2 regions of the Priestia sp. VA7 genome follow, and region 1 is predicted to be linked to the other one. Evidence: a T-box and tRNA genes for the amino acid it is inferred to sense, from the RefSeq annotation. Region 1 holds a T-box; the other holds one or more tRNA genes.
What was found. A T-box is a leader RNA that pairs with one kind of tRNA and senses whether it is charged. The one in region 1 lies ahead of thrS (threonine--tRNA ligase), so its partner is inferred to be a tRNA-Thr.
Positions count from the first base shown of each region.

Region 2: it encodes a tRNA-Thr, which carries the amino acid that the T-box ahead of thrS (threonine--tRNA ligase) is inferred to sense. The anticodon was not compared.

Region 1 is NZ_JBVQPN010000004.1:687,532-702,623, reverse strand. It holds gene AC0C45_RS21400 (MMPL family transporter) at 1-1,492, opposite strand, end outside; gene AC0C45_RS21395 (MarR family winged helix-turn-helix transcriptional regulator) at 1,489-1,950, opposite strand; gene AC0C45_RS21390 (MFS transporter) at 2,207-3,415, shown strand; gene AC0C45_RS21385 (amino acid permease) at 3,481-4,881, opposite strand; gene AC0C45_RS21380 (hypothetical protein) at 5,266-5,472, shown strand; gene thrS (threonine--tRNA ligase) at 5,644-6,861, opposite strand; T-box leader at 6,915-7,143, opposite strand; T-box leader at 7,183-7,409, opposite strand; partial or broken gene AC0C45_RS21370 (sulfatase-like hydrolase/transferase) at 7,801-9,542, opposite strand; gene AC0C45_RS21365 (cell wall hydrolase) at 10,045-10,503, opposite strand; gene rpsN (30S ribosomal protein S14) at 10,755-11,024, shown strand; gene AC0C45_RS21355 ((2Fe-2S) ferredoxin domain-containing protein) at 11,118-11,510, shown strand; gene AC0C45_RS21350 (valine--pyruvate transaminase) at 11,676-12,977, opposite strand; gene AC0C45_RS21345 (DUF6421 family protein) at 12,993-14,228, opposite strand; gene AC0C45_RS21340 (DMT family transporter) at 14,256-15,092, opposite strand, start outside.
Region 2 is NZ_JBVQPN010000001.1:955,756-970,847, reverse strand. It holds gene AC0C45_RS05040 (NAD(P)H-dependent oxidoreductase) at 1-100, opposite strand, end outside; gene AC0C45_RS05035 (YwaF family protein) at 241-987, opposite strand; gene AC0C45_RS05030 (ABC transporter permease/substrate-binding protein) at 1,319-2,842, opposite strand; gene AC0C45_RS05025 (ABC transporter ATP-binding protein) at 2,842-3,792, opposite strand; tRNA gene AC0C45_RS05020 (tRNA-Thr) at 4,046-4,118, opposite strand; gene AC0C45_RS05015 (aromatic ring-hydroxylating oxygenase subunit alpha) at 4,329-5,381, shown strand; gene AC0C45_RS05010 (DHA2 family efflux MFS transporter permease subunit) at 5,416-6,939, opposite strand; gene AC0C45_RS05005 (TetR/AcrR family transcriptional regulator) at 7,204-8,106, shown strand; gene AC0C45_RS05000 (hypothetical protein) at 8,185-8,319, opposite strand; gene AC0C45_RS04995 (carbohydrate ABC transporter permease) at 8,446-9,267, opposite strand; gene AC0C45_RS04990 (carbohydrate ABC transporter permease) at 9,284-10,186, opposite strand; gene AC0C45_RS04985 (ABC transporter substrate-binding protein) at 10,210-11,451, opposite strand; gene AC0C45_RS04980 (amylo-alpha-1,6-glucosidase) at 11,518-13,638, opposite strand; gene AC0C45_RS04975 (LacI family DNA-binding transcriptional regulator) at 13,726-14,742, opposite strand; gene AC0C45_RS04970 (ATP-binding protein) at 14,890-15,092, opposite strand, start outside.

The sequences.
Region 1 (15,092 bases):
TTTGATTTAGCCCTTTTTCAACATCACTTAATCCTTTTTGTACATCTCCGATTCCTTTAACAGCATCTTTGATTCCGTCTGATACAGAGCCTAGCTGTGAATTAACATATAAATCATCAATCTTTTCTCCGGTAGGCTGTGTGATAGTCATAACAGAATCCACGTGATCCACTTTTTCAATTGCTTTGCTTATATTTCCTAAATAAGGAATAACATCCGCCTTTGTTAACTCTTTATCTCCTTTAATAATAACATTGACAGGAAACGCTTTTCCTTCTCCCAGTGCATCACTGATAGCATTTAGTCCTTTTATAGATTTATAATCACTGCTTATTTCAGCAGTAGAATCAAACGATACTTTTGAGTCGTACGTTACAATAAAAGGCACGGTAATAATCGCTGTAATGACTAAAAACACGAACGGTCGCGCCACTGCCTTTTTTCCTAAAAAGCCCCACAGCTTATTATCACTATGAGAAGCCACTTTTTTAGACGGCCAAAATAATTTTTCTCCAAGCGTAACCATAAAAAGTGGAAGCAGAGTAAATAAAATGACTAGCAGTACACCTACGCCCACTGCTACCCCGACAGCCGACTGGAAAATGGCAAACTTGGCAAATCCAATGGCTGCAAACCCAATAAATACGGCAATTCCGCTGATAAATAGCGTTCTTCCTGCTGTACGATAAGCCGTGATCGTGGCCTTTGCTTTATCATGTCCGTTTGCCAATTCTTCACGGAAACGGTTAAGTAAAAGAATGCAGTAATCCGTACCAATTCCAAACAAAATAGCTACTAAGAACGTTTGCGTGAACGTTGAGATTGGAAAATCGACATTTTTAACTAAAATCCCTAGTAACGATTGACTGATTAAGTATGTGATTCCCACAATTAAAATAGGAATAAACGGCGTCACGACTGAACGGAAAACGAGTAAAAGCAAACCTAAAATCAAAAAGATAGTAATAAACTCGGTTTTCTTTAACCCTTCTTCTGAACTGTGTGCAAAATCCTGATTAATAAGAGACGCACCTGTTACATATGCCGTAGTGTCTTTTGGCACGCTATCATAAATCTGATTCGCTATTTTTTCAACTTTTTCATCCGATCCACTGACAGTAACCGGAACTAAAACGGTTTTTTGGTCTTTAGACATTAATTGATTACGAACATCTTGATCATCTGTTAAAGGCGTTGTGACATCTTTTACACCTTTAATTTTCTCTGTCTTATCAATGATTTTCTGTATTTGTTTCTCACTATCTTTATCTAATGCGTTATCTAACTTGATAACCATGCTAATGGTATTACTATCTTCTCCAGCATTTTTTAGAATTTGGCTAGCTCTAGATGAAACCGCATCGTCGGGAAGCTGAGACTGTCCTTTTTCACTTGCGAGCTTTGTTAAATTTGGTGACGTTAGCAACAATATAACCGTTAAAGCTAAAATAAAGGCCGCAATCACCCACTTAAATTTCACAATAAATTTCATTTTTTGCTTTCCCCTTTTATAGTTAACTTTTCTTTTGCCATTGTAAGAATTTCAATAAATGTATCTATTTTTTCTTCTTCTACATCATCAAACAAATTCTCAATGATACTAAAACACGCGGCATTTCCGTCATTTATTACCTTTTCTCCTTCAGCCGTAATCTTAATAAGCTTAGAACGTTTATCGCTCTCTAGTTCGTTAGTGTCCCACTCCACAAGCCCTTTTTCGAGCAGTTTTTTAATTCGATTTGAAATGGCACTTTTATGAACACCTTGCAAGACAGCAAGACTGCCTGGTGAAGATGGACCTTTAATCATTAAACTATTTAACAAATCAAACTGCTGCCTAGAGACATGTTCGAAGAGGTTATGGCTAAGCTCTCTGTGAATTACTTCTGTTCCCACAAACAGCACTTCTTCAAAAAGTTCTACAGCTTGATATAACTTGCTTTTCGCCACTTCTTTCCCTCCTTTGCTCATTTAGTTTATAGGTATAAACTATTCAACTTTAAAAATAGTTTATAGGACTAAACTTTATTCTGTCAATAAATTTATGTCTGACTGTCTTCATATATGATAAAGATAAATAGAAATCCCGAAAGATACCGCTTACATCAGCTTTTTTGGTTGTCAAAGCTCCATCACTTAAGTATTATTAGTAATTGACTTCTTTTCAAGGAGATATAAATTTTATACACAGAAAGGGTGATCACACATGAATACAATGCATGCTAATGAGCAGGTCAGTAAGAAAGATTCCTTTCCAATTGCTCTCATCTCATTGACTCTTGGAGCTTTTGCCATTGGAATGACGGAATTTGTTATTATGGGGATACTGCCTAACGTTGCGGAAGACCTTCATGTTAGCATTTCGACTGCTGGACAGCTAATTACAAGCTATGCTTTAGGAGTAGCAATCGGCGCGCCAATTTTAACTATTTTTACTCATCGACTTCCTCAAAAGCTTCTGCTTTGTTTACTTATGCTTTTGTTTATTCTCGGAAATGCAATTGCTATTGTTGCACCCAGCTATGGAATTTTAATGGGAGCTCGTTTAGTTACGGCATTATGTCACGGTACTTTCTTTGGAGTAGGCGCTGTTATTGCTTCACGGCTCGTACAACCTCATAAACGTGCAAGTGCTGTCGCAACGATGATGGCAGGTTTAACCATTGCAAATATCATCGGCGTTCCTGTGGGAACATTCATTGGGCAACACTTAGGCTGGAGAGCTTCGTTTGGAGCTATTACGATCATGGGGATTATTGCATTTATTGGTATTATTCTGTTTATCCCAAAGCTTGGTCAAGACAAATTAACGGGTCTAAAACAGCAGTTTGCTGCTTTTACTCAACCAAAACTTCTTGTGATGCTTCTTTTAAGCGCAATAGGATGCGGCAGTTTATTTACTGTATTTACGTACATTACACCGCTTCTTGAAGACGTTACAGGAGTAAGTGAACATAGCGTTACGTGGATACTTGTATTATATGGATGCGGCGTTACGCTTGGAAACGTTGTTGGAGGCAAGCTTGCAGACTGGAAGCTAATGCCTTCGGTTGTAGGTATATTTGCTTTTCTTTGTATTGTGCTGACTATTTTTACGTTTACTGTTAAAAGCCCAACAGCAGCTATTATCACGCTGTTTTTCTGGGGAGCAGCAGCATTTGCTGTAATGCCTGGTATTCAAGTGAAAATTATGAACTTAGCACAGGAAGCACCTGCTTTAGCTTCTACTTCGAATCACTCGTTTGCTAACTTAGGAAATGCTTTTGGCGCCTTTTTCGGAGGCGTAATTATTAACCATATGGGACTTACTTCACTTCCTTGGGTTGGCGCCATTTTTGTAGGAACGGCTTTTATTATCAGCACTTGTCTTTTTATTGTGGAGACACGCAAAAAACATAGTGAACAATCGTTCTAACTGTCTAACAACCGAACAATAAGTAAAAAAGAGCCTTTCTTTGCTGAAAGGCTCTTTTTTTACTTTTAACTCACTTTTTTCATTTCTTTATTTGTTAATCGACTGTGTTTACGAGAATAACCGACATATACAACTATACCAAGCACAATCCATATGCTAAAATACAGCCATGTTGTTTTAGGAAGATTAATCATTAAAAATAAACAAGATAATACAGATAAAATTGGTAAAACAGGTACAAACGGCATTGTAAATCCACGTTTTAAAGTTGGGTGCGTTTTACGTAAGATGATAATGCTGACGCCCACCATGCCGAAAGTTAAAAGAGCTCCGATATTTGCTAAATTCGCAAGTTCTTTTAGATCAATAAATCCTGAAATTAACGCTCCGATAATCCCTACTAGCCAAGTAGAAAGAGTCGGAACTCCCGTTTTCTCATTTGTTTTAGCAAATGCTTTTGGCAGCAAGCCGTCGCGGCTCATTGAGAATAAAATGCGTGTTGCTGCATAAATGTAGGCGAAAATAACAGCCATGATTCCAATGACGGCTCCTGCAGCAATAACTCCTGCCACTGCATTTTGTCCTACTGAATGGAGAACATAGGCCATTGCTTCTGGAACATTCAATTCCTTGTACGAAACAACTCCAGTCATAACAAGGCATACTGCTACATAAATAATCGTGCAGATCACAAGTGAACTAATAATTCCAATGGGCAAATTGCGCTGCGGATTCTTTACTTCTTCTGCTGATGTAGATAAGGCATCAAAACCTAAGAAAGCAAAAAATACGGCCGCGCCCCCTGTCACAACACCTTCAATTCCATAAGGCATAAAAGGTGTCCAATTAGACGGTTTTACATAAAAAGCTCCTACAATAATAAAAAGAAGGATAATAAACAATTTAACAAGCACCATAAAGTTATTCACTTTTTTACTTTCTTTTGTTCCTCTTGAAAGCAGCCATGTAATAAGAAGCGTAATACAAATAGCAGGAAGGTTCACTAGACCTCCATTTGCAGGGATCGTAATCAATTCTTTTGGCAGTGAAAAACCAAAGCCTTCTAAAAAGTTGTTAAAATAAGAAGACCATCCGTTTGCTACTGCTGACATTGTTAACAAATAGACAGAAAGCAACGTCCATCCCATTAAGTGCGCTACCACTTCGCCGATGGTTGCATATGTATAGGTGTAAACGCTCCCAGATACAGGTATAGTTGAAGCAAATTCCGCATAGCACAGCGCTGCAAAACCGCATACAATAGAAGCCAATATAAAAGAAAAAATAACGGCTGGTCCAGCATCGTTAGCAGCTACTAAGCCTGTTAATACTAAAACCCCCGTTCCGATTACGGCTCCAATACCAAGAAGAGTCAAATCGAATGCTCCTAATGTTTTGACTAGAGATTTGTTTTGACTTTGTTCTAATAATTGCTCGATTGACTTCTTTTTAAATAGTTTTCCCATTGCACTCTCTCCTCTCTGTTGCCACTCATCCATTAAAAACTTGAAAATAACGTCTTTTCCCATTTGGCTGCGCGTTTTCACTTCAGATACAGAAGTAATTATATAGAAATAATTACTAACTTGTCTATTAGTATACTAATATCATTATATATATTTCAAGAGTTTTTGTAAGCGATTTCTTAGTATCGCTCTATTTTGGATTTATAAACTAAATAAAGAGGTTATCATTGTGCTTATGTATAATAAATTTGAATAAAAATAATATTCTAAAAAATTACTTTATATGTTTTTAGATAACTTTTTTACTAACTATCTACAGATATAAATTCCTGACATAGAGATTATTTACAGAACGATGAATGTTTTATCTTACCGGGTGTTATAATGATGAAAACTGAAGTGTATGAAGGGCGGAGAAAGATGATTAACTTACTTATTGGCTGTATTTTACTAGCATTAGGAGTATACTTTATGTTTAAATTTCTTTTTTACTCTCCTTCTAAAAAGAAGCGAGATCAGCAAAATATGAACAAACCATCAGGTGAGGCTTCAGCTTCATCCCGTACAAACGATTCGAATGGAATAAGATAAATTTTTTTATAAAATACCGGCGTTTGTCTAAGGCAAAAGTTATACTGCTGATATATATTATCTTATACCCTTCTAGTTCAATATTCCCTTCATTTTGGTGTAAGACAAAATGAAGGGAATCACTATCCGACTTAAAAAATCAGATTTTTCTATTTAGTAAGGTAAATAGCTTCAACAAACTCTGTTTGAATTCTTTTCTTTATTCAAGTGTACAGCTGCCTCTTCCACACTTACTGTTCCTATATTTTTCTTCCCGTGCTTTCGCATAGCAAGCGATTCATTTTCCACTTCTTTATCTCCTATCACAGCCATATAAGGAACTTTCAGCATTTCTGCTTCTCGAATTTTCAGCCCTATTTTTTCAATGCGATCGTCTACTTCAACACGATACCCTTTTAACTCCAGCTCGTGTTTCACTTTATATGCATATTCCACGTGTGGCGGTGCAATAGGCAATAGTTTGAGTTGAACAGGAGCTAACCAAAGAGGAAATTGGCCTTCGTAATGTTCAATCAAGATGGCCATAAATCGCTCAACGGAACCGTATATAGCGCGGTGAATCATTACGGGACGATGAGGTTTATTGTCTTCTCCAATATACATACAGTCAAACTTCTCCGGCATTAAGAAATCAAGCTGAACTGTTCCGCACTGCCAGCTTCGACCTAAGGAATCTAAAATATGAAAATCAATTTTCGGCCCATAAAAAGCTCCATCTCCTTCATTCACCTGATAGTCTAAGCCTTTTTCACTTAACACAGATTGAAGCGACTTTTCTGCTTGGTTCCATGTTTCAATATCTCCCATGAATTTTTCAGGTCGTGTGGATAGCTCTACTTTGTAATCGAAGCCAAAATGTGAGTAAAAGTCATGGATAAACGCTAGAATGCGGCTAATCTCAGCTTCAATCTGACTGAGTTCTACGAATAAATGAGCGTCGTCCTGTGTAAATGAACGGACTCTTAGCAATCCGTTTAAAGACCCAGAAAGCTCGTGACGATGAACTAATCCAAGCTCTGCGTATCGAATCGGAAGTTCTCGGTAGCTTCTTCGCTTGCTGTTAAACAATAAAATGGCTCCCGGACAATTCATCGGTTTAATCGCATAGTTTTGTTTGTCAACATTTGAAAAATACATATTCTCATGATAATGCTCCCAGTGCCCTGATTGTTCCCAGAGCTCCTGTTTCATCATGATGGGTGTTTTTATTTCTTGATAGCCTGCTTTATAATGCTTTTGTTTCCAATAATTTTCTAACTCATTTCGAATAATCATTCCGTTAGGTAAGAAAAATGGCATACCAGGAGCTTCTTCCATCGACATAAACAGCTCCAGTTCTTGACCTAACTTTTGATGATTTCGCTTTTCTGCTTCCACTTGTTTTGACATGTTCATTCCTCCAATATATTTTTATTCAACAAAAAAACCGCACTCATCCCTAGTAAAGGGACGAATGCGGCCGTGGTACCACCCTAATTCCGTAAAATACTCATACGTATTTTACGCTTAAAAAGATAACGGTTTTACCGGTTGCGGTTTCAGTGTATACACATTCCCCGCCGCAGCTCCAAGGTGGTAAATTCATTTTGTTTTCTAAGGGCTCTCAGCCAGTGACCCTATTCTCTGTAAAGAAAATCCAAAAATGATTCATGTCCTTTTCATTGCTTGTATATTCATTTTTTCTACATAAAAAGCCGCACTCATCCCTAGTGAAGGGACGAATGCGGCCGTGGTACCACCCTAATTCCGTAAAATACCTATACGTATTTTACGCTCAAAAAAGATAACGGTTTTACCGATTGCAGTTTCAGTTATGCACGTTCCCTGCAATAGCTCTAAGGTGGTAAATCAGATGATTTCTTAAGGGCTCTCAGCCAGTGACCCTATTCTCTGCGAAGAAAACAGCATCTAATTCATGTCCTTTTCATTGCCAAATACTGTTTATTAGTTGTTAAAAGCGATTATAGTGTATAAATTTAACAAAAGTCAAGAAGTAATTTTTTATTTTTTAATGGTATAGAATTACTTTATGCTTGAATTTTTGAAAAGTTACTTAAGAATATACGGACTTAAAAAGTTTTTTATTATACTATTAACGACTACATTTCATTCTTATTTTTATAACAATAAAGGCGAAAAAGAAAGATGCTATAAGTCCTTATTTGGTTTATCTAAGAGGAATTAACGAAGTGAAACCAATACTATCCCAAACCAGAACAAGTAACATATCACAAGCATCATCAGGTTTTTTTATTTATATATTAAAATATTAAATACACCTTTTTATGCTCACGCAAATGTTTGACTTCAATCCGTAGAAACTATTTTTTATCTATCTTTAGACGGAAGCTCATCATGCATGCTTTCACTTTGGGGAAAAATCCGTTTTTTCCTGACTTGTTCTTTAAGAATAACGTCAAGCTGCCGCTGAATTTTCCTTGTTTCATTTGTCGAAAAATACAGGTGAGCCAGATTTACTGTTTCTAACGGATCCTTGGTCAAATTGTACATTTCAATTTGATCAGGAACACGATGTGTTTTAAGGGTAGCAAAACTCACAGGGTAACCTTCATATTGCTCTCCGTGAATAAATTCATCTTTTTCGTCATCTGCTGACCAAAATTGCAGATTATCATGATAGCGAGCGTATTTCCAAATTTCCTTTCCTGCCGCTGACGAAAACTCGACAATGACCGCTTGAATGTGATTAGGCTGAACAACTGACGGGTAGCTTTCTCCTAAAAAATTTGTTTGGTGAAGTCCTTTTGTCGGATCATCATCTGTCATGAAGAAAATCGCTGTTTCCTCTTGCTCAGCACACGTTTCTCCTCGAAGTATACCTGACAGGTCTCGCCCAACAAATGGATGTACTTCCGTATGACTTTTTTGTAATTGCTTTTGAATAGCGGAAGCATCTATATTAGCTAAACTAAGCATTGTCGGGATCAAGTCAAGGTGGCTAGTCAGTGTGTCTGTACGTTGATAACTAGGAAACAAACGCTTGTTATGAATGAGAAGCGGAACGTGAATAGATTCTTCATACATGTTGTACCATTTTTGATGTAGTCCCCCGTGAGCTCCAAGCAAATCACCGTGATCAGACGTAAAAATAATAATTGTATTTTCATAGAACGAAGATTGTTCCATGGTCCGAAGAACTTTTAAAATTTGTTTATCAACATTTTTTTGCAGCTGATAATACAAGCGCCGGTAGAAGCTAGAATTTGGGGTTGGCTGCAGCGCTTTTGGATAGATATATTTATAGCTGCTTTGAGCGCTAGGCTTTGTTTGTAAAGGTTCTCTAATGGTAGGTGGCGGATCGATGTTTGGAATCGTCTCATCAATAGAAAACTGAAACATAGGAAGGTGTTTGGTAATCGCTCCGAACAGCGCAATGTCATGCGGGTTCACAAATGAAGCTACCATGAGCCAAGGCTGCGCAGGCGCTTGATGTTCTAATCGTTGAATAAGCTCTATGATTTCCTCTGCATATATTTCGTCTCGTCCGCTCACTCCAATGGCGCAGATGAACCAGAATTGCGCGGATTTCTCCCTTCCGGTTCCGGACCAATCCACCCTGAAAAACCAAACTTTTCAAGCTTATTAGCCCGTTGATAGAGGCATTCTTTCTCTGGATCCGGTATTCCTGTTTGCATCTGATAGCTAGAAAAAACGTTATGTGTTCCTGGAATTAAGATGTTCTCATCAGAAATATGCCATTTTCCTTTATAAAAGGTTTGATACCCAGCCTTCTTAAAATACTCTCCCATCGTCGGGACGGTATTAGGCTGCAGCCAAAACATATCAGGATCTTGTGACTTCTTTGCGATACCTTGCGTTTGCGTAACTCCATGCAAGGAAGGGTATTGTCCTGTAAACAATGTAGCTCGACTTGGTGAACAAGCTGTAGAACCGACGTAATGACGAGTAAACTCCATTCCATGCTGTTTTAAAAATTTATGTGCTTTTAAATGCTTTTTTCTCCACTTTTTTAGTTCTTTACTTTCATATAAGGGTGGAAATCGCTCCTCGTCCACGATAATCAACAAAAAATTAGGCTGTTTCTGCATGTTTACTCCTCCGCGTGTTTATCAAATTTTCTGTATTGATAAACTATGTAAAAAGCACTTTTTTTAGAAGAACGGAGTACGGTTCATGTCTTTTTATACCCAAACAAAAAAAGACTTGGAGGATTTCTCTAAGTCTTTCATAACTCGTTTCAATACGATATTCCTTATTTTTTGTAAGCTTTTAGCTGCTGATTTCGTTTATAGGTGCCAATGATACTAGGTATACCTACAATTATACTTATCATAAAACTCCACATCATGTAGCGCCAATCCCCTGTAAAAAGCGCTATTCCCATAAAAAAACGAGCTGACCAGCAAGAGCTAACCATGAAGCTATCCAAGCAAACATCATATTCTCTTTCACGTTATCACCTCATATTTTTAATTATGAATGACTTTTTATATTTCACCACGAAATTCTAATTTTGAAGGTTGTTCTACTGTTTATTTTATGTACATAAATGAAAAAGCTAATAGCAGCGCGCAGCTATTAGCTTTTTCATTATTTTGCAAATACATGATTTCCTATTTTAATTGTTTCTTGTTTTTGGCGCAGCCATTGATCTCCCGTTTTATCAGGATTAAAGAAGAATAATGAACCTTTTCCTTGACCTTGGAAGTTAATTGCTTCTTCTACAGCTTTTTTTGAATCTTTGTCTGCAGGTTTATTAATTTGACCGTTGCTGACCGGACTATACTGACCTTTTTGATAAATAACACCTTTTACAGTGTCTGGGAATTTGCTGCTGTCGACTCTATTTAATACAACTGTCGACACGGCTACTTTGCCTGCATAAGGCTCTCCTTTGGCTTCGGCTGATACGAGACGAGCTAATAATTCTTTATCATTTTTATTTACTTGAACGTGCTGTTCATGAGAGGGCGCTGCAGCAAATGCTGAGTAACCTGCACCAAAACTTGGGATAAGCATTGCTATAGCGATTACTAGTTTCTTTATCATAAAAATAAAAAGCCTCCTTGCTATTTCTTGACGTGGTTCATATGCTAGCAGAAAGATAAGAGTCTTTCATTGTAAAAAATTGTCCAGTTCCAAAAGAAATTGTATATTATCGTATTTTTTTTAGCATATAAAAATATAACTTTACTGATTAAATATGAGTTGCCTTTCATTCTTTAGTGGTTTATGATGTAATAATACAAATAATAATGATTACGATTTATAAAAAAAGATTTTAAGAAAGGATTGATTATTTGGCTAAAAAATCAAAGATCGCAAAGGAAAAGAAGCGACAGGCACTTGTTGAAAAATACGCTGAGTTAAGAAAACAGTTAAAGGAACAAGGAAATTATGATGAATTACAAAAACTCCCGAGAGATTCTTCGCCTACTCGCCTGCATAACCGCTGTGAGGTAACGGGAAGGCCTCGCGGATATTTGCGTAAGTTTAAACTTTCTCGAATTGCTTTTAGAGAGTTAGCTCACAAGGGACAGCTTCCTGGAGTGAAAAAATCAAGCTGGTAAATTTCTAATTAAATAAAGGCAGCCTTTTTGGCTAAAAAAAGAAGGAACATGCTCTGTAAATCGTAATCATTACTTTTAGTAGGAGGAATTAATATGGCAACATGGAACTTAGATACAACGAAACATCACGTTCTCATTTGCAATGGAAGCAGCTGCAATCGGTTTGGAGCCGAAGAAGTTACACAGGCGATTCGAAGTGAGATAGCCAATCAAGAATTAGATCCATACATACACACTACTCGCACTCGATGTAATGGTAGATGCCACGATAAATGCGTCGTCATTTCCTATCCAGACGGTATTTGGTATAAAGATGTGAAACCTCAGGATTCACAAGAGCTTATTAACTCATTAAAGAAGGATCAGCCTTTTGTGGAAAAAATAAGCCATACTTTTTGCGAAGAAGGCTTTCAGCGAACAGAAGGTACTGTGAAAGGTATTTCAAAAGAAAAAGAAACCGTCATCAAAGTGTCTAAAAAACTTTAATTTACAACAGCGAGAACATAGCCCTTGTAAGATTAACCAACGAACAGAGAAACATCATTAAAAATATCTATTTGTTCTCTCTGATTCACCTGTTACTTAATCTAAACACCAAAAGCCGCTTCTGGTGAACAGGGCGGCTCTTGTCATCTTTAAATATTTAAGAAATTATATTTTCCCTGTTTCAAGTATGGTATTTGAACTATATATTTTCTTAACTACTGATGAAAGAATGTGGATTCCTTTCTTTAACTCCTCATCTGTAGCAGTAAGACTTATACGAATACACTCCCGGTTGTGAGAAGAAGATTGGCTGCCGTGAAAGAATGAGCCGCCTGGTACTACAATCAAGTTTTCTGCTTTTAATTTATTGTATAGATCGCTATCACTGAAAGGCAAACCTTCTAACCAAAGCCAGCCAAATAACGAACCTTCCGCTTTGTGCAAATACCAAGGAATATCATCCGGCATACATGTAGTTAAAAGGTTTTTTAAATAGTCATGTTTTTGTTTATAATGAGTTCTTATATAGTTAGCTGAAACTTCAGGTAACTTCCCGCTTTTTAAGGTGTTAACCACCATTCTTTGCCCTAGCCTAGAGGAGTGAATCAACATATTTGATTGAAATGCTTCCATTACTTTTATGAAGTCACTTTTTCCTATAGCAATTCCTATTCTCTCTCCAGGCAATCCGGCTTTAGAAAGACTCATACAGTGAATGATATTATCATGTATGATTGGATCCATTTTAATAAAATTAATAGCAGGAAAAGGCGGTGCGTAAGCTGAATCAATTAGCAATGGAATGTGATAGTTCTTGCAAACTTGGGATATAAGCTGTACGGCTTCTTCGGAAAGGATGTTGCCGCTTGGATTATTAGGTCTTGATAATACAACAGCTCCGATGTCTGGGTCCTGAGCTATTTTATCTTTAAATGCTTGTTTGTTAAATTCATAACGAAACGTATGATGATCAAGCTTTGAAAGGATAGGAGGAATTCCTTCTATTACACTTTCCTCGAGTGCGACTCCACTATACCCAGCGTAATCTGGCAGCATAGGTATTAATGCTTTTTTTACTCTTCCTTCTTTACTTGTACCGCAAAACGAATTTAAAGCTAAAAAAAAGAGATTTTGACTTCCCGACGTGATCAAGACTTGTTCTCTGTCCAGTTTAATACGATAATTCGTAAAGAAGTATTCTCTTATGCAATCAATTAATTCATGCGTACCGTAGCTAGAACCATATTGGCTAATCAAATTTTTTAATTGTTTGTCGTTCACAATATCTCTTAAAGCTTCTTCCCACATTTCATAAACTTGAGGGAGGATGGCGGGGTTGCCAGCACTTAAATTCACATATTGATTGAGATCGGAATTGAGCACCTCTTGGATGTCATGCATAATAGCGCGAACGCCTACTTTATTAGTCATTTTGTTTCCTATTTTACTCAAATGCAAAGCAGTCACTAGTGCACCTTCTCCTTAAAGATTATGGTCATCGAATAGTAAGTATGGAACTTCAATCTTTTTATTTTGCTGATTAATAAAGTAATTGTCCGGGATAATAAATTTATCATCGTTCTCACTAGGTAATAAGTATTTTCGAACATAATGTTCAGCTTCTTCTTTATAGTCAAGGTCCCTTTGAATCGTTTCAAGTTCTTCAATTTCTTTTACCAAAAGATCCAGTTCTTTTAAGCATATGTCTAAATCTAAATAAGCATGGTCTCCTTTTCGGGATATTGAACGCCCATTTGCAACTAGCCAGCTAAAAAGAAAAAAACCTGTTCCAGAATCAAAGTTTCGAGGTGCATTATGCTGACTAGGGTATCTTAAAAGTCGTTCAAAGAGAACAAATTCCGTTATCTCTTCCCAAAAAGGATATTTTCTTTTATGAAGAGTCAGCACCGTCTGGCAATCTACTTTAACTTCTTCTAGTATGCCTGCAAAAAAATTCATTTTCGCCTGTATATGTTGGTCAAAAGGTTTATTTCCGCAGTGATGGTAATAATCATGCAGATATCCCCAGATTACCCTTGCCTGATAAGTGTCTTCTCTATTCATAGTATGAGATTTAAAGTTGAAATCAGGAAAGATAGAAGACGCTCTTTTTAATGTATCCTCATTGTATATGCTGTGAAATTTATTAAAGAAAAATATCGCGAAGTTTTGACTTGTTACCTTTTCTTTTGTTTTTACATTCTCAGGGAAAAATACAATACACTTTCCTTCCATAAATCCTTGAGTACCAGCCAACAGCTTTAAAGATTCACATCCATTTTTAGGATGAGGAAGGTCTGCTTCGATGGATTTCATGATTTCAGGTTCATCGCGAACAGCGATAAAGGCTTCTAAATAAAATCCTCTTTTTGTAGGGCCATTAGGCGTTACAATCGGTCCTAAAAAGAACGTCGCTTCCCTGTTTGCAGGCGGGCTATAGGCAATTAGTGTTTGATCAAAGTAAGGAGACTGATCGAGTCCTCTTTCAATCCACTCACATACGTCATTTTTTAATGCATTCCACACTTCAGGTAAGTTTAAAGAGTTATATATTGTTTCAGTTTCTGCAACTACTTTTAATAAGAGCTCTCTAGCTTTTTCGTAATTTCTTTTGACCTCTCCATTTGGGCCCTGATATTTTCTTATCTCATATAGAGCAGGTACTATTTTATCGTTTAATAACTCCACTAAACTTTGGGTATGATTTTTTGTTAACATGATTAAAACCCTCCTTTTTTAGAACAGCTACTTAGCAGAAATATTTTTAGATGATTTAAGAGTAGAATTATTTGTGTTTTTCTCTATTTGCTTTTTCAAGTTAATAAATATAACCCCTGCTATTACAAACGCTGTACCTATATAGACCTGTTTGTTTAATGTTTCACCTAAAAAGACAAATCCTACATATAAGGCGATAACCGGTGAAATAAATAAATGCGCCGTTGCTTTTGATATATGCCATTTTTTTAATAAATAAATATTAATAGAAAACCCCACGACCGACCCTATAATGGCCAAGTATAATAATGAGATAAGACTAATCCCAGAAAAAGTGCGGTTTCCATTTTCTACAAATAGACTAACAATCAGTAAACAAGCGCCTCCACTTAGCATCGAAAAAGAATTAAAGGTCATAATAGGCAAGGATTTTATGCGAGATTGAACTTGAACAGTTATAAAAGCAGAACCTAGCATAGCCATTAAAATGACGATCATGGCTACTATTTGAATCACATTTCCCTGTATAAACAGCTGATTTCCGAATACAACGCTCATACCAATTAAGCACATGACTACACCTAGCTTTTGTCCTTTTGTAGCTGGTGTTCCTTTAAATAAGCGATTAAATAAAAGAGCAAACACTGAAATGCTGGCAGCTAAAACGGAAACAAGCCCGCTTGGCAAATAGACGGATGCCCAATAAACAGAACCAAACGGTAGAGCAAAGTACAAAATTCCGTTTAATGCTGAAATGATTACTACTTCTTTTGAAACCGCCATTTTTTTTGTGAGTAAGAGGTAGAGGGCAATTATTAAACTAGCAATTAAAAACCTCATACCTGCTGACCATAGAGGCAAGCT
Region 2 (15,092 bases), on a different contig from region 1:
GAACGTACACATTCTCTTCTTTTTTTACTCGCTCTGCCCACGCTTTATTAATGCGAGAAGATGCTAAGTTTGGATGCGCTAAAATAACAAGTGTTTTCATTTTACTACTCTCCTTCTAATGTCTGTGCTTGCTTTGTTCTTTTCTATTTTTCACGCTTGCCTCTCACGGCTTGCTCAGTTATTCTTTCCTTTTCCTTCAGCAAATCCAAGTTAGTTTACACTTATAAACTACCAGTATTATCATTCTGCTTCAATAAAATTGACTTTGCTTTTATCACCTTTACTTTTTTTATGTATCCAAAACGGCAGATAAAGGACAAGAAAGCTAAGAATTATCATTCCTTCAATCCATACTAAATACCAAGGATGAGGTCCAAGAACATCCAGCAAGGAAGCGTGTTCTGGCTTTTTCATCATGTATAAATAATTCGCCCCGAGTAAACGATTCATGACATAGATAAAACCTCCGTACAGATTAACAAATACTACGCTTACCCACAAAGAACGAAACGTCGGCTCATATCTGCAAACAGCAATTAGCATACAGCAAGCAAGTACCACACCGCCATGCGATACATAAAACTGCACATAGCGAAACTGGGCATACGCATAGCCGCCAAGGTCTGGGGTAATCATCGCTTGAACAGAGCTGCTGATTCCTGCGAAGTACACAAAATAAAAAAGAAACCTGCTTTTGGTTATCAGCATAACAGCAGCCAGCAGCACGACTATATCACTGAGCTGAAGAGGCAAGGAAGTTTCAGCAGACCACTGATGGCAGCTGATTTCCCAAGCTTGGTAGGCTGTTTCTGAAGCAATTAGAATGAGTGAAAGCAAAATGAACACAAACCTCTTTTTTCGCAGCTGCTTTCGACATAAAAAAATAAATGCTCCTATAATCACGATAATAGCTAAAGTTACAAGATGTTCAACTGAAAAAAGCTGAAAGGAATGTTGTACAGGATGACACGTAAAAAATGAATTCATAAAAACGCCTCCCTTCCATCAGAAAACAAATTCGGTACCTTTAGCTTGTTCATAAGACCTCATTTTCATTAATGCTTCTCTCGCATTAAAAGGAGATTGAGACATAACGAAATCACGCCAATCTAAAGACGGCCGAATGGTGTAAATAATCGAGTATGGATCACTTCTTGCACCGCAGTTGATTTCCATGCAAGGCTTCGCTTTCCGCGGGAGTCTTCGCGTTGCCCTCCAATCAACTGCTAGAACCAACTAAAATAAAAAGATCCGAACGATTCATCATTCGGATCTTCTTTCAACTAACATACTGTTATCCTAGCTTTTTTCTTCGTTTTTACTCTCTAATTAATCCTTTTTTCACTAAGAATTGATGAGCAACTTCTTCAGCCGTTTTTCCTTTCGCATTTACTTGATAGTTCATTTCACGCATTTCCTCATCACTGATTTTACCGCCCAGTTGATTTAAGATTTTTTTCAGTTCAGGGTGCTCTTTTAGCGTATCTTCACGAAGTACAGGCGCTCCTTGATACGGCGGGAAGAGCTGCTGATCGTCTTTTAAGACTTTCAAACCAAACTGTTTAATTTCAGGGTCCGTTGCGTAAGCATCAAGCATGTTAATATCGCCTTTTTCTACAGCGCGATAGCGAAGCTTCGGCTCCATGGTTTTAATATTCGGGAAGGTAAGGCCATATTCTTTTTGGATGCCTACATAGCCGTCTTCACGATCTTTAAACTCAAGCGTAAATCCTGCTTTTACTTTATCTGTTGCATTTGCCAAATCTGAAATAGTTGTTAGATTATTTTCTTTGGCAAATTCTTTTGTCACGGTCAATGTGTACGTATTATTAAACTTCATTGGATCTAAATAGACAAGACCGAATTTCTTTTGAAACTCTTCTTTTGCCTGCTTGTACACCTCTGTTTCATCTTTGCTGTCCGGCTGTTCCTTTAGATGCGTCACAATGGCTGTACCTGTATATTCAGGGTACAAATCAATTTCCATGTTACGCAGAGCCTCAAATACAAATACCGTTTTCCCAAGCGACGAACGAAGATTTACTTTCATATCGGTTTGATCTTCAATTAATTCTTTGTACATATTAATTAAAATGTCTTGTTCTGCACCAATTTTCCCTCCGATAACAAGGTCTGGTTTTGTTGCGCTCATCGCTGCAAACGGAGAAACAAGAATGAGTATTAATACGATGATCATAATAAACGAGCGTTTTTTGGACCCTTCTTTAGCTGAGTGTTCAATCGTTCGCAGAATTCCATCAAAAATAAGCGCTAATAATGCTGCTGGAATGGCTCCTAATAAAATCAAACTATTATCGCTTCGGTCAATACCAAGCAAAATTAAGCTTCCGAGCCCGCCCGCTCCGATAAGAGCCACGATTGTCGCTGTGCCAATAATGAGTACCATCGCTGTGCGAATTCCGGCCATAATGACAGGAAGTGCTAGAGGAAGTTCTACTTTAATTAATCGTCTCCATGAGTTCATCCCCATGGCTTTGGATGCTTCAATTAAAGATGGGTCCACTTCTTTAATTCCGGTATATGTATTTCGTACAATAGGAAGAAGCGAATATAAAAACAGTGCAATAACCGCGGGAAAGGTTCCAATTCCGACAAGAGGAATCAGTAACCCTAATAAAGCGAGTGAAGGAATGGTTTGCAGTACGGCTGTTACGCCAATGATTGGTTCAGCAATGCGGTCATGCCTCGTTAAGTACAGTCCGAGTGGCACTGAAATTAATACGGCGATAACAAGAGCTAGTACTGAAATTTGAATGTGTTCAAGAAGAGCTTGAAACAGTGCATCTCCTCGTTGATCTAATAATGTGCTTAGTGCATTCATTACAGCGTTCCTCCTTCTTTCGTTTTATCAGAAAGAAACGCTAATAGAGTTTTGCGCGTTACGACGCCAATTCGTTTGCTCCCTTTTTTTACGGCTATTGCTTCATGGTCGTAAAGGGCGTCCATGGCCTGCTGAACAGTGGCGGTTGAAGCTAGCTCTTCAGTAGGTTCTACGTCCGGCTGTTCACTTTCTTTGACAAACATATCCAATGTCTCAAATAAAGCATTCCCTTGATTTCCAATAAATGTTTTTACAAATTCATTTTTAGGCTTTTGAATGAATTCCTCCGGGGTTCCAACTTGAACAATTTCCCCGTCTTTCATCAGGCAGATACGATCTCCAAGCGTCATCGCTTCGCTCATATCGTGCGTAACAAACACAAATGTTTTTTTGATTTTTTCTTTTAAGCTAATAACATCTTGCTGAAGCTGTTCGCGGCTTAACGGATCGAGGGCACTAAAGGGTTCGTCCATTAAAATAACGGGGGGATCAGCTGCGAGGGCACGTGCTACACCTACACGTTGCTGCTGGCCACCTGAGAGCTCAGACGGCTTTCGGTTTCGATACTGCTTTGGGTCTAGTCCTACCAAAGTAAGCAGTTCATCAATGCGCGTTTTGATTTTATTTTTCTTCCAATGCTTCATCTCGGGTACAATGGCTATATTTTCAGCAATGGTCATATGAGGAAAAAGAGCAATCTGCTGCAGGACATAACCAATGTTCCAGCGTAGCTTATGTATGTTGTGGTCCGATACGAGCTTATCTTTTATGTATAGTTCTCCTTCGGTAATATCATGAAGACGGTTAATCATTTTTAAGGTGGTTGTTTTCCCACACCCACTCGGACCAATTAAAACGAAAAACTCTCCTTCTTTAATTTCTAGATTAATATTTTTCACGGCGGTCGTACCGTCTGGATATTGCTTTGACACATTCTTAAACGTAATCAAATTATCGTTCACCCTCCCTGTTGAAATTTAATCCCTAGTTTCGTGTACCCAATATTCAGAGGCAATAAACATTCTTTTAAGAATATTTCTAAATATGATTCATAAGACCTAGGGGAAAAGATACGCATATTTTCTCATAACCTCCTAATAAGGCTATCAAACTGTTAAAGTTTTCACAAGGCGGGAAAGAATAATTTTAAAGCCGACACAAATAAAAAAACCTTCTTTCAACAAGAAAGAAGGTTTTTTAGTATGCTAGCGACAGGGATCGAACCTGCGACCTCTTGCTTACCATGCAAGTGCTCTACCTACTGAGCTACACCAGCGTCTTGGAAAATTATATCACGTTTAAATTCATTTAGGAAGCGCTTTTTTAAATTTTTTTATTGGTATATTCTCTAATTTGCTTCTTCTGAAATCCGCACTTTCTACAAAGTTCCATATTTTATGTTAGAACTCCTTACATAAATTGTGTGAATTTTCTTTTTTTATATTACCCTTAGTAAAAGAGCTTACAAAAGAAGGGAAGAAAATAGATGGAACAACAACCAACCATGACCAAATCAAAAACGGCAACTCCCTACCCAAGAGACTGCACGTTCAGCCTGGAAGATTGGACGACACTCGCTAAGTATTGGTACCCCGTCGCACGCTGCAGTGATGTAACAGAGAAACCAACGTCCGTAAAACTGCTAGATGTAAATCTAGTTCTATACCGTACCACACACAAAGTAGTAGCGGCTCGTGATTTATGCGTTCACCGAGGCACCCCCCTTAGTATGGGCTGGGTGGAAGATGATGAAATTGTCTGTCCTTACCACGGCTTCCGCTATGCAACGGACGGCGCATGCACGTCGATTCCAGCTCACCCTGATGCCAACATTTCTCCCCGCCTGTGTATGGCTGTCTATCCAGTTATTGAACGATTTGGATTAGTGTGGACTTCCCTGACAGGTGAACAAGATAACCTGCCTTACTTCGATGCGTGGGAGGCCCCTGATTTTCAGCAAATTGTTTGTCCCAGCTTTGATATCATGGGTTCGGCTGGTCGTCAAATGGAAGGCTTTTTAGACGTAGCTCATTTTGCTTGGGTGCACACGGACACATTTGGTGATCGAAACAACGCCTTTGTGCCTAAATATAAAGTAAGCGATACAGATTATGGGCTTCATGTAGAATATACGAGCACCGTGAGCAATTATTCCAAAGAACAGCAGCATTTAAATCCACCTGATTTTAAATGGCTTCGCGTCTTTGATGTTTATCCGCCGTTTACAGCTACGCTAAAAGTATACTTCCCAGAAGGCGCAGAGCTGTGGATTATGAATGCAGTCTCTCCTATTTCAGCCCGCGAAACACGTTTATTCGCACCAATCGCTCGAAACTTTGACAAAGATTCTCCCGTTGAAGGTGTGTATGACTTTAACCTTCGCGTCTTTGACGAAGACCGTGAAATGGTTGAAAACCAAAAGCCTGAAGACTTGCCTTTAGACCTGCAGATGGAAGCGCATATTATGGCTGATCAAACGTCCATCGGCTACCGGAAATTATTAAAGAAAATGGGCTTAAGCTTTAGATATACAAGCTAAAGAAATCCCCGCTGTCTCAGCGGGGATTTCTTTTTTATTTAGCAAACTGCTCGCGTCCTGCTTTTTCCTTTATCACTTCATCTTCACTTGCCGGCGTGGCGCGTTTCATAAACACTGAAAGAATTAAGGCAACCACCACTAGTACTACTGAGACGGCAAACGCATCGTTAATTCCTTGTACCATTGCCTGCATCCCAATTTGTTCTTTCATTTGAGCTGCCCCGGCTGCCGTTGCATTCGCTGCTCCTGCTCCGCTCATTGCATCTTGAGCAAGCTCTTTTGCGTGCGTAGCTGTACGATTTGACATCACCGTTACTAAAAGAGCCGAACCAATAGCTCCCGATACTTGTTGAAGCGTGTTATTCATCGCAGTACCATGCGGATTAAAGCGCTGCGGCAGCTGATTTAATCCGTTTGTCATAACTGGCATCATCACCATAGACATTCCGAACATGCGAAGCGTGTAAAGCGTAATGAGCGTTGTATATGTCGTATCAAGCTCTAAGTTACTGAAGAAATACGTCGTGACGGCTGTAATCGTTAGACCCGTTACAGCCAGTGCACGCGCTCCGAATTTATCAAATAATTTTCCGGTAATCGGAGACATCACACCCATTAGCAGCGCACCCGGAAGCATTAGTAATCCTGAGTGAAACGGAGAAATGCCTCGCACGGTCTGAACATATATTGGCATTAACAGCATGGCTGAGAATAACGCCATTGTGATTACCATTGAAATCGTTGACGATAAAGCAAACATTGGATATTTAAAAATACGGAATTCAAGCATAGGTGTTTTTAGCTTGAACTGACGCGTAATAAATAAAATCAGCGCCACAGCTCCTACGATAATGGTGCCGTATACTTCCACAGAATCCCAGCCTTTATCTCCTGCTGAGCTAAATCCGTATAGAAGTCCTCCAAATCCAATTGTAGATAACAAAAGAGATAAAAAATCCAAATTGATTTCCACTTTTTCTTTTTTGTCTTTTAATAGGAAGAAAGCACCTATTAATACAATTGCCGCGATTGGCGTAACAAGGTGGAACAGCATTCTCCACTCATAGTGTTCAATCAGCCACCCTGATAAGGTAGGACCAATTGCCGGAGCAAAAATCATAACTAAACCGAAGATCCCCATCGCAGCTCCGCGTTTTTCTAATGGGAAACTTGTGAGCAATACGTTCATTAAAAGCGGCATCATAATGGCTGCGCCTGATGCTTGAATAATACGAGCGGTTAACAAGACCGAAAATACGGGCGAAGCACCGGCAAGTATTGTTCCTGCTGTAAATAAAGTCATAGCCGTTAAAAATAAGCCTCTGACAGAATAACGCTGAATTAAAAAAGCGGTAGTTGGAATCATAATACCATTCACTAACATATAACCAGTAGAAAGCCACTGGACAGTTGACGTTGTCACATCTAAGTCTTTCATAATAGACGGCAGCGCCACGTTTAATAACGTTTCATTCAACAATGAGATAAAAGCGCCAATTAACAAAATAGCAATTATGCCATAAGGCGGCTTTTCCATTTGATTTATCGATTGACTCATTATTGTACCTCCTTATACTTTAAGTTCATTTTTTTAGACACACGTTCTACATAGAGTATATTATACTGTGAGTTCAATTTATGCAAGCGAAAAATCTTGCGTTCATGTCCTTTATTTTATCGACTTTTTTAGTCCTTTAATCCTTTTATATCAATACATTGTCGTGATATCGCCTTTTTTTTGAAAAGAACATTTGTGTAAACGCTTTAAATCATGTATCATAAAGTTGGACCATGAGTCTAATTTTATATTTAGGTGATAATAATGAACAACCGAAAACAGCAAGTTGTAAAAAATGCACACCATCTCTTCGTTGAAAAAGGATTTCAAGCTACATCTATTCAAGACATCATTGATTATAGCGGCATTTCAAAAGGAACATTCTACAACTATTTTTCTTCAAAAAATGAATTATTAATCGCTGTTTTTACCTGGCTTCATACAACAATTGAACAAGAGCGAAATCAGCTGCTGGTTGGTAAAAGCCTGACCGATGTAGATGTGTTTGTTAAACAGATTGATGCACAGATGAAAAACCATCATAAACATAAATTTTTTACATTACTTGAAGAAGTATTTGTTTCCAATGATCCCGATTTAAAAGCATACATAAAAAACACCCAGTTTATTGAAGTAAACTGGGTTTACAAACGGTTCATTGATTTATTTGGACAAGAAAAGAAACCGTACCTGCTAGATTGTGCAATTATGTTTCTTGGCATGCTTCATCGCAACTTTCACTATAATTTTATGGTTAACGGCACAAATACTGACCCCCATGAGATCATAAGCTACAGTGTCAAGCGCCTGCTTCCTCTTGTAGAGGAAGTAGCAAATTCAGGAGACATTTTGCTCGATCCGCAAACGATTAAAGAATGGCTTCCATCTTGCCCGAATACTAAACATCAAATAGAACAGGACATTTCTGCAGCACTTATCGATTTAAAAAAACAGTTGCACAAACAATTTACGGATGAATTCGAACGTCAAAAATGCACAGAGCTTATTAGTTTTATTGAAGAAGAGCTGTTTAAACAGCCAAATCCCCGCAAGTTTGTTGTGGATAGTGCTCTTCATTCGTTAAAGCAGCTGTCTGTTAACAACAGTAAAACGACCCTGGAGGAACTGCAAACGATGATTGATCAGTATGTGAGTGAACGTCATTAAAAAGAGATTAAGACGTAACTAAATCCATCCAATTTAAAGACGAATAAATTGAATAAAGGAGTTAGTATAAGTTACTTGTTACACCGCTGTTGATTTCCGTACAAGACTTGGCTTTCTGCGGTCGGCCGGTGAGCCTCCTCGTCGCGTACGCTTCTGCGGGGCCTTACCTGTTCCGCTTTTCCCGCAGGAGTCTTCGCCTTGCCCTTTCATCAACCGCTAAAAGCGACTAAACATATGAAATTCACGTTCATCATAATAACAAAAAACGAACGATTAATATTTTTTAATTAATCGTTCGTTTATAATTCTAACTAAAATATTTTTATCCCAGCCTCTTTTTTATTTTCCTCCAGTAAACGAGATTCCTTTAATAAAATATTTATTAAAAAACGCATAAATGAGTAAAATGGGAAGTGTAAAAACCATGGAAGCTGCCATAATATAGTTCCAATAACTGATATACTGACCTTTAAATGTGTTAAGCCCTAAAGTTAATGTAAACATATTTTCATCAGACATCACAATTAAAGGCTTCATAAAATCATTCCAAAATCCCATAAATACAAAAATCGTTTGTGCTGCTAAGGCAGGTTTTGCAAGTGGAAGGACTATTTTGAAGAATGTTCCAAACTTCGATAACCCATCCAACTCCGCTGCTTCTTCAAGCTCTTTTGGGAAATTAATAAAAAATTGACGCATCATAAATATAAAAGTCGCATTTACCATTCCGGGTACAATCATTCCCTGATAGGTATTTAACCAGCCTAACTCTTTCAAAATTAAAAAATTAGGGATCATGGTTACTTGTCCAGGAATCATAAGCACAGCTAAAATAATAATAAATAAACTTTTCTTTCCCGGGAAACTGAGGCGTGCAAGGGCATAACCAGCCATTGAGTTAAATAGCAAATTCAGTGCTGTTCCTACTACAGCAATAAATAAGCTATTAAACATCCAGCGCGGGAACAGCTTTTGTTCCACAAAAATTTGTTTATAGTTGTCTAGCGTAAAGTGTTTTGGAATAAAGTTCACCGTACCTGACACAATTTCTTCAAGCGTTTTAAAAGAAGCTGACAGCGCCCAAATAAAGGGAATTAGCGTAATCAGTGCGTATATGCTTAAAATAGCATATAAAATGAGGACCCCCGTTTTTTTCTTCATCTTTTTCTTCCCCCCCTTAGTACATACTTTCTTCTTTTGAAAACTTTCGCTGAATAACCGTTGCCACCAAAATCACGAGCGCCAACATAAAGGCTAGTGCTGCAGCATATCCCATGGTTCCTAAATTTTTAAATGCATATTGATAAATAAGAAGAACAACAGTTAGAGTCGAGTTATTAGGTCCCCCTGAACCTCCTGAAAAAATAAACGATTGATCAAACAGCTGAAACGTGCCAATTAGTCCCATGATCACCACGAAAGATGTAACCGGACGCAGATTCGGAACTGTAATATGCCAAAATCGTTGAAACACATTAGCACCGTCTAACTGAGCTGCTTCATACAGCGAATCGGGTACGTCCTGCAAAGCTGCCAAATAAATAACCATAAAAAATGGAGCTGTTGCCCAAATGTTCATAATCATAATGGCAATCAAAGCGACCTGCGGATCTCCAAGCCAATTGTAAGTTGGAAGACCGATAAACTTTAAAAACTCATTCACAATCCCATTTTGATTGTACATCCACATAAAAATAAGCGTTAATACGGCCGATGATGTAAGCGTTGGTAAAAAATAAATAATACGAAAAACTTTTTCTGCTTTTAGCCCTGCATTTAATGTGGCAGCCAGTATAAGTGCCAATGCGGTTTGTACCGGCACAACAATTACTACATACTTCACCGTATTCCAAAGAGCAATTTTAGCCTTGTCATCTTCCAGAACCTTCATGTAGTTCTCAAGCCCTCGAAAATGGAACTCAGTCCCACCCAGTAATTGAACTTTATGTAAAGATAAAAAGATGGCGTAAAAAATAGGTGCAATAACAAATAACAAAAGCACAAACAGTGTAGGTGACATAAAAGCATATCCTTGCCCAACATCACGAGGTTTGTACGTTCGTATTTTTCTGTTTTTCATTTCCTCCACTCCCCCGCCTAGTCTTATTCATAAATACTAATCTCTTGGTTTGCCTGCTTTTGTGCTTTTTTCAAAGCTGTTTCTAAATCACTTTGTCCCAAAAAGGCGCTTAAAAACTGGTTATTAAAGTTATTCATGATAATAGGTAAATACGGACCGTCTTGCCAGACAGTAGCATAAGCAGCTCCTTTTACTAATGGACCTCGTTTTTTGTCTTCAGCAAAACCAAGTTTATCCGCTACGGATTTTCTTGTTGGCAATGCGTACCCCTTACTTGCCCAAGTTTCCATTCCTTCTTTACCAGTTAAGTACTGAATGAGCTCCCAAGACGCTTTTTTCTTCTTCGAGTCAGCATTCATTACATACGCCACCGTAAATGCCATCGTATTTTTATGACCGTTTATTGTCGGAACTTCTGCTGTACCGTAATCAAGTTTTGGGAAGGACTCTTGTAGAAACGGAATCATCCAATTCCCTTCAATTACCATAGCCACTTTTTGTTGTGCAAACATGTCCGTACCTGAGTTTGCGCCTACATCAGAGGGTTGTACAGACGTTTTATCTTTTAAATGCTGATCAATGAGCGGCTGAAGAGCGTCAACGACTTCTTTCGTAGCAAAATTTGCCTTATTGTTCTTTACCACGTCTCCTCCGTTTGCCTGCGCCATATAAAAGACACGTGCTAATTCCGGCGTGACCCCAAACGCTTGAATCCCTTTCTTTTTAAATACTTTTGAAACTTCTTCAAACTCATCCCATGTTTTTGGTACTTCTACTCCTGCTTCTTTAAATAGCTTTTTGTTGTAAAATAAGCCTAATGTGGAGTAATCTTTTGGAAAACCATATGTCTCTCCATTTTTTTGAAACGCTTTCAATAATGGTTTCTCAAAATCTTGAACATCAAAATCAGACTTTACATAAGAATTCAAAGGTTCTAAAACTCCTGTATTAATAAGACCAGGCGCTTCAAGTGCATCCAGATAAAAAACATCTGGACCGTTTCCACCGATTAAACGTGTTTTTAAAATATCCATGTATTGATCAGTGATTACTTCATGCTTCACATGAATGGAAGGATGAAGATTTTCAAAGTCTTGAATAGTTTGATTAAGCAGCTTTGTTTCTGTTGGGTTGCCTCCCCAGCCGGCCAACACAATTTCGACCCGATCAGTTTCCCCAGAAACTTCTTGTACGTTTGAACATCCAGTTAAAACTGCTCCGGTCACTGCCAGCAGCAGACATAAAGCAAGTATCCACTTCTTCATCGGTTGTCTCCTTTCATTTCATTGACCTGCGGCTTATTAAGTGACGCCTAATAAGCCGCAGTCGAATTAACCTACATGAGCTCTTACTTTACATTGAGATAGAAGCTCGTATTTTGTCGTATTTTCCTTCACGTAAATAATAGTTTCGCTTCCTTCTTTTTTAACCGTTAATGATAGTTTTCCACTGCCAATCACAAGGTTTTCTACAGAGAGTTCATTCATATCGTCTATGAGCACAGGATTTATCTGTATCGTACCTGCTGTACTATCAGGAAACAGTCTCAGCATCGCCTGCACGAAAGCTAAAGGCGTGCCGGCTGCCCAAGCCTGAGGTGAACAAGCAACGGGATATTTAACAGGCTTATCAAGTTTACTTGAATAGCCGCAGAATAATTCTGGAAGGCGGTCGTATTCAAAATGGCCAGCAGCATCAACCAGCCCTTTTATAATTTTATTGGCTTCTGTTTGCTTGTTCGCTTTACTCAAACCAAGAACAATTAAACTATTATCATGCGGCCAAATGCTCCCGTCATGATAACTCATTGGATTATAGCCTGCTTCCCCTTCTGCCATTGTGCGGATACCGTATCCCGAAAACATAGATTCTGATACTAGCCTTTCTGCTACTTTGTTCAGCTTCTCCTCATCCATCATCTCGGCTAAAAGTACATGACCTGGATTTGACGTAACTGTTCCTACTTGATGTTTATGTTCATCGAGTGCAATTGCGTAGAATGATACGTCATCCATCCAAAAGGCTTCATTAAACTTTTTACGCAGCTGCTTTGCTTCTTCACGTAAATTATTTGCTTCATTTGTTTTGTTTAACTGATCATATAAAGAAGCAATACCCATTTTTGCTTGATATACATAGCCTTGTACTTCCACTAAAGCAATGGGAGTTTTTGCATATTCACCGCTGCGATGGACAACAGAATCTCCTGAGTCTTTCCAACCTTGGTTAGCAATTCCTTTACTTGACTCTTGATGATATTCAAGAAATAAATCGCCGTCTCGATCCCCATATTCGTTGATCCATGTCAAAGCTCCATCAATAGTCATTTGCATTTCTTGTACAAACTCCAAGTCTCCCGTCCACTTTACATATTCCGTTAATAAAATTAAAAACAATGGCGTCGCGTCAATTGTTCCATAATACGGCGTAAAAGGGATTTGGTTTGTGTTAGCAAGTTCCCCGTAACGTATTTCATGCATAATTTTACCCGGCTGTTCATCACGCCATGGATCATTTGCCGTTCCTTGATACGCTGCCATCGTACGCAGCGTTCCTTTTGCTACTTCGGGATTAAAAGCCAGCATTTGAAGCGCTGCAATTAGACTATCCCTTCCAAATGGCACGCCAAACCAAGGCAACCCTGCTACTGGAAAGACACCGAATCCTACGTCCGTTAGCAGTACGCGCAGGTCGTTAAGTCCTCTTGTAATAAGACGCTGCATTGTCGGATGATCGGTTGTTACTTTTGTAGAAGATTTTTCCCATTTTTTATATGACTGGCGTAGTAAACTAAATGCTTCACCGGCTGATAAAATATCCTCATTGGTGTCTTCGCCCATTTGCGGCTGAACCATTAATGTAATTTCTTCTTCTTCTTGATGATTGAGTTCAACAGAAAATGTAATCTCTCCTTGCTCATCCACATATGAAGCTTTTTTATCCCAAAGAATCCGTGTAGCCCGCTTGATATCATCTGCTCCTTTGTATGTATATGTTAGGCTGCTTTCTCCTTTTATTTGCCCCGTTCGTTTTCCGACATTTCCAGTTTGAAAACCTCTTACGATGAACATATCGTTAAAATCGACATCTGCTTGCATACTTAATGTAAAAGCAATTTTTTTAGGAAAATAGCTTTTTAACTTTATTTTTTCGTAGAAAACCCCTCCATATATAAAGCGTTTTCTTTCTATTTCTAAAGACTCTCGCCATAGTACAAGCTCTCCTTCTTTTTCCATATGCGGATTAGTAAGAAGAATTGTGGCTAATAGATTCTCCTCTGCACTTGAGGTCAATAATACAGGATCTGCATCATTAATTTTCAAATGAAACTTGCTCAAAAAACGCGTATCTTTCATATATAATCCTAAACCATACTGATGGTTTTCGTTGATATTTCCTGCTGAATCAGTCAGTAAAAATAAGTCATTTTCTTTAATAACACGGTAATCCATTTTCATCCCCCTAAGTTTTACCGAAACGTTTTGGAAAAACGTCGCACAAAACCGAAACGTTTCGGTTTTTACATTATATAAAAACCACTAGTTGTGGTTTTTAGCTGTTGATTCTCGAATGATCAGCTTTGTATCAAGATAACGCTTCATATTTGTTTCTTTTCCTTCTAACATCTCAATTAGTAAATCTGCAGCTTGATAGCCAATTTGATATACTTCCTGTCCTACAGTCGTCAAATTTGGAGACAAGTAAGAGGCAAGGACAATATTATCGTATCCGACAATCGAAATATCTTTCGGTACTTGAAGGCCAAGTTCTTTGCATGCTTTTAGTGCTCCAAGTGCCATTAAATCACTTGCACAAAAAATAGCAGTGACCTCTTTATGCCGATTTATAAGCTCCCGGGCAGCTTTCTCTGCTTTCTTTTCTTCAAAATTCCCGCTTACAACCCACTCAGAACGAAACGACAAACCGCATTTTTTGAGCGCTTCTCTGTATCCGTTGAGACGTTCTTGGCTGACAAATGCGTCTTCATGTCCGTTAATCATCCCGATATGCTGATGACCAAGACTCGCTAAGTGTTCAACTGCTTTTTTAGCTCCCAAGGCATTATCAGTCGTGACATAGCCCACTGAATTAGAATGAACGGGAATATCAACTAAAACACAAGGGATATCGCTTTCTACTACTTCTTTTAAATAAGGATCTTCTTTCTTAATACCTTGAATAATTGCCCCGTCTACCCTTCGCTCTCGACAAAGCTGGGTATATGTTTTTTCTCGTTGCATCATCGTGTTTGTATTGAATAAAATCAAATCATACCCTAAAGTAGATGCTCGCTCATTTACACCGCACAGCACTTCAAATGTAAAATTATCTTTTACGCTTTCTCTACTGATGCCTGAAACCAATAGTCCAATAGTCTTTGACTTTTGCATAACCAGTCCTCGAGCTAACGTATTAGGGCTGTAGTTCAGCTCTTTTGCTACGGCTGCAATCTTTTGCCGTGTTTTTTCATTTACATCTGAATAACCATTTAAAGCCCGAGACACCGTTGTTACAGATACGCCAGCAACTCGCGCTATATCTTTAATCGTTGTCACCTAAAATTCCTCCAAAACGTTTCGGATAACTTTAAATAGATTATAACGCTTTCATTTATTGAATTCAATACTTTTTTTAATAATCAGTTTACTCTTATCTATCTCTAAAACTTTTGCGTATAAAAAAAGCAGCCCTAAGGCTGCTCTTTATTCACAAAGTGGAAATTCAAGTGAAAAACACGTTTCTTTTCCTTTTACGCTAGACACACTCACTTTGCCCTTCATATAATGAATAATGCTAAAAGATACCATCGTTCCAAGCCCGGTACCTTTTTCTTTTGTTGTAAAATACGGTTCGCCTAGCCGGTTGATTTGTTCTTGCGTCATGCCGCAGCCCGTATCAATAATAT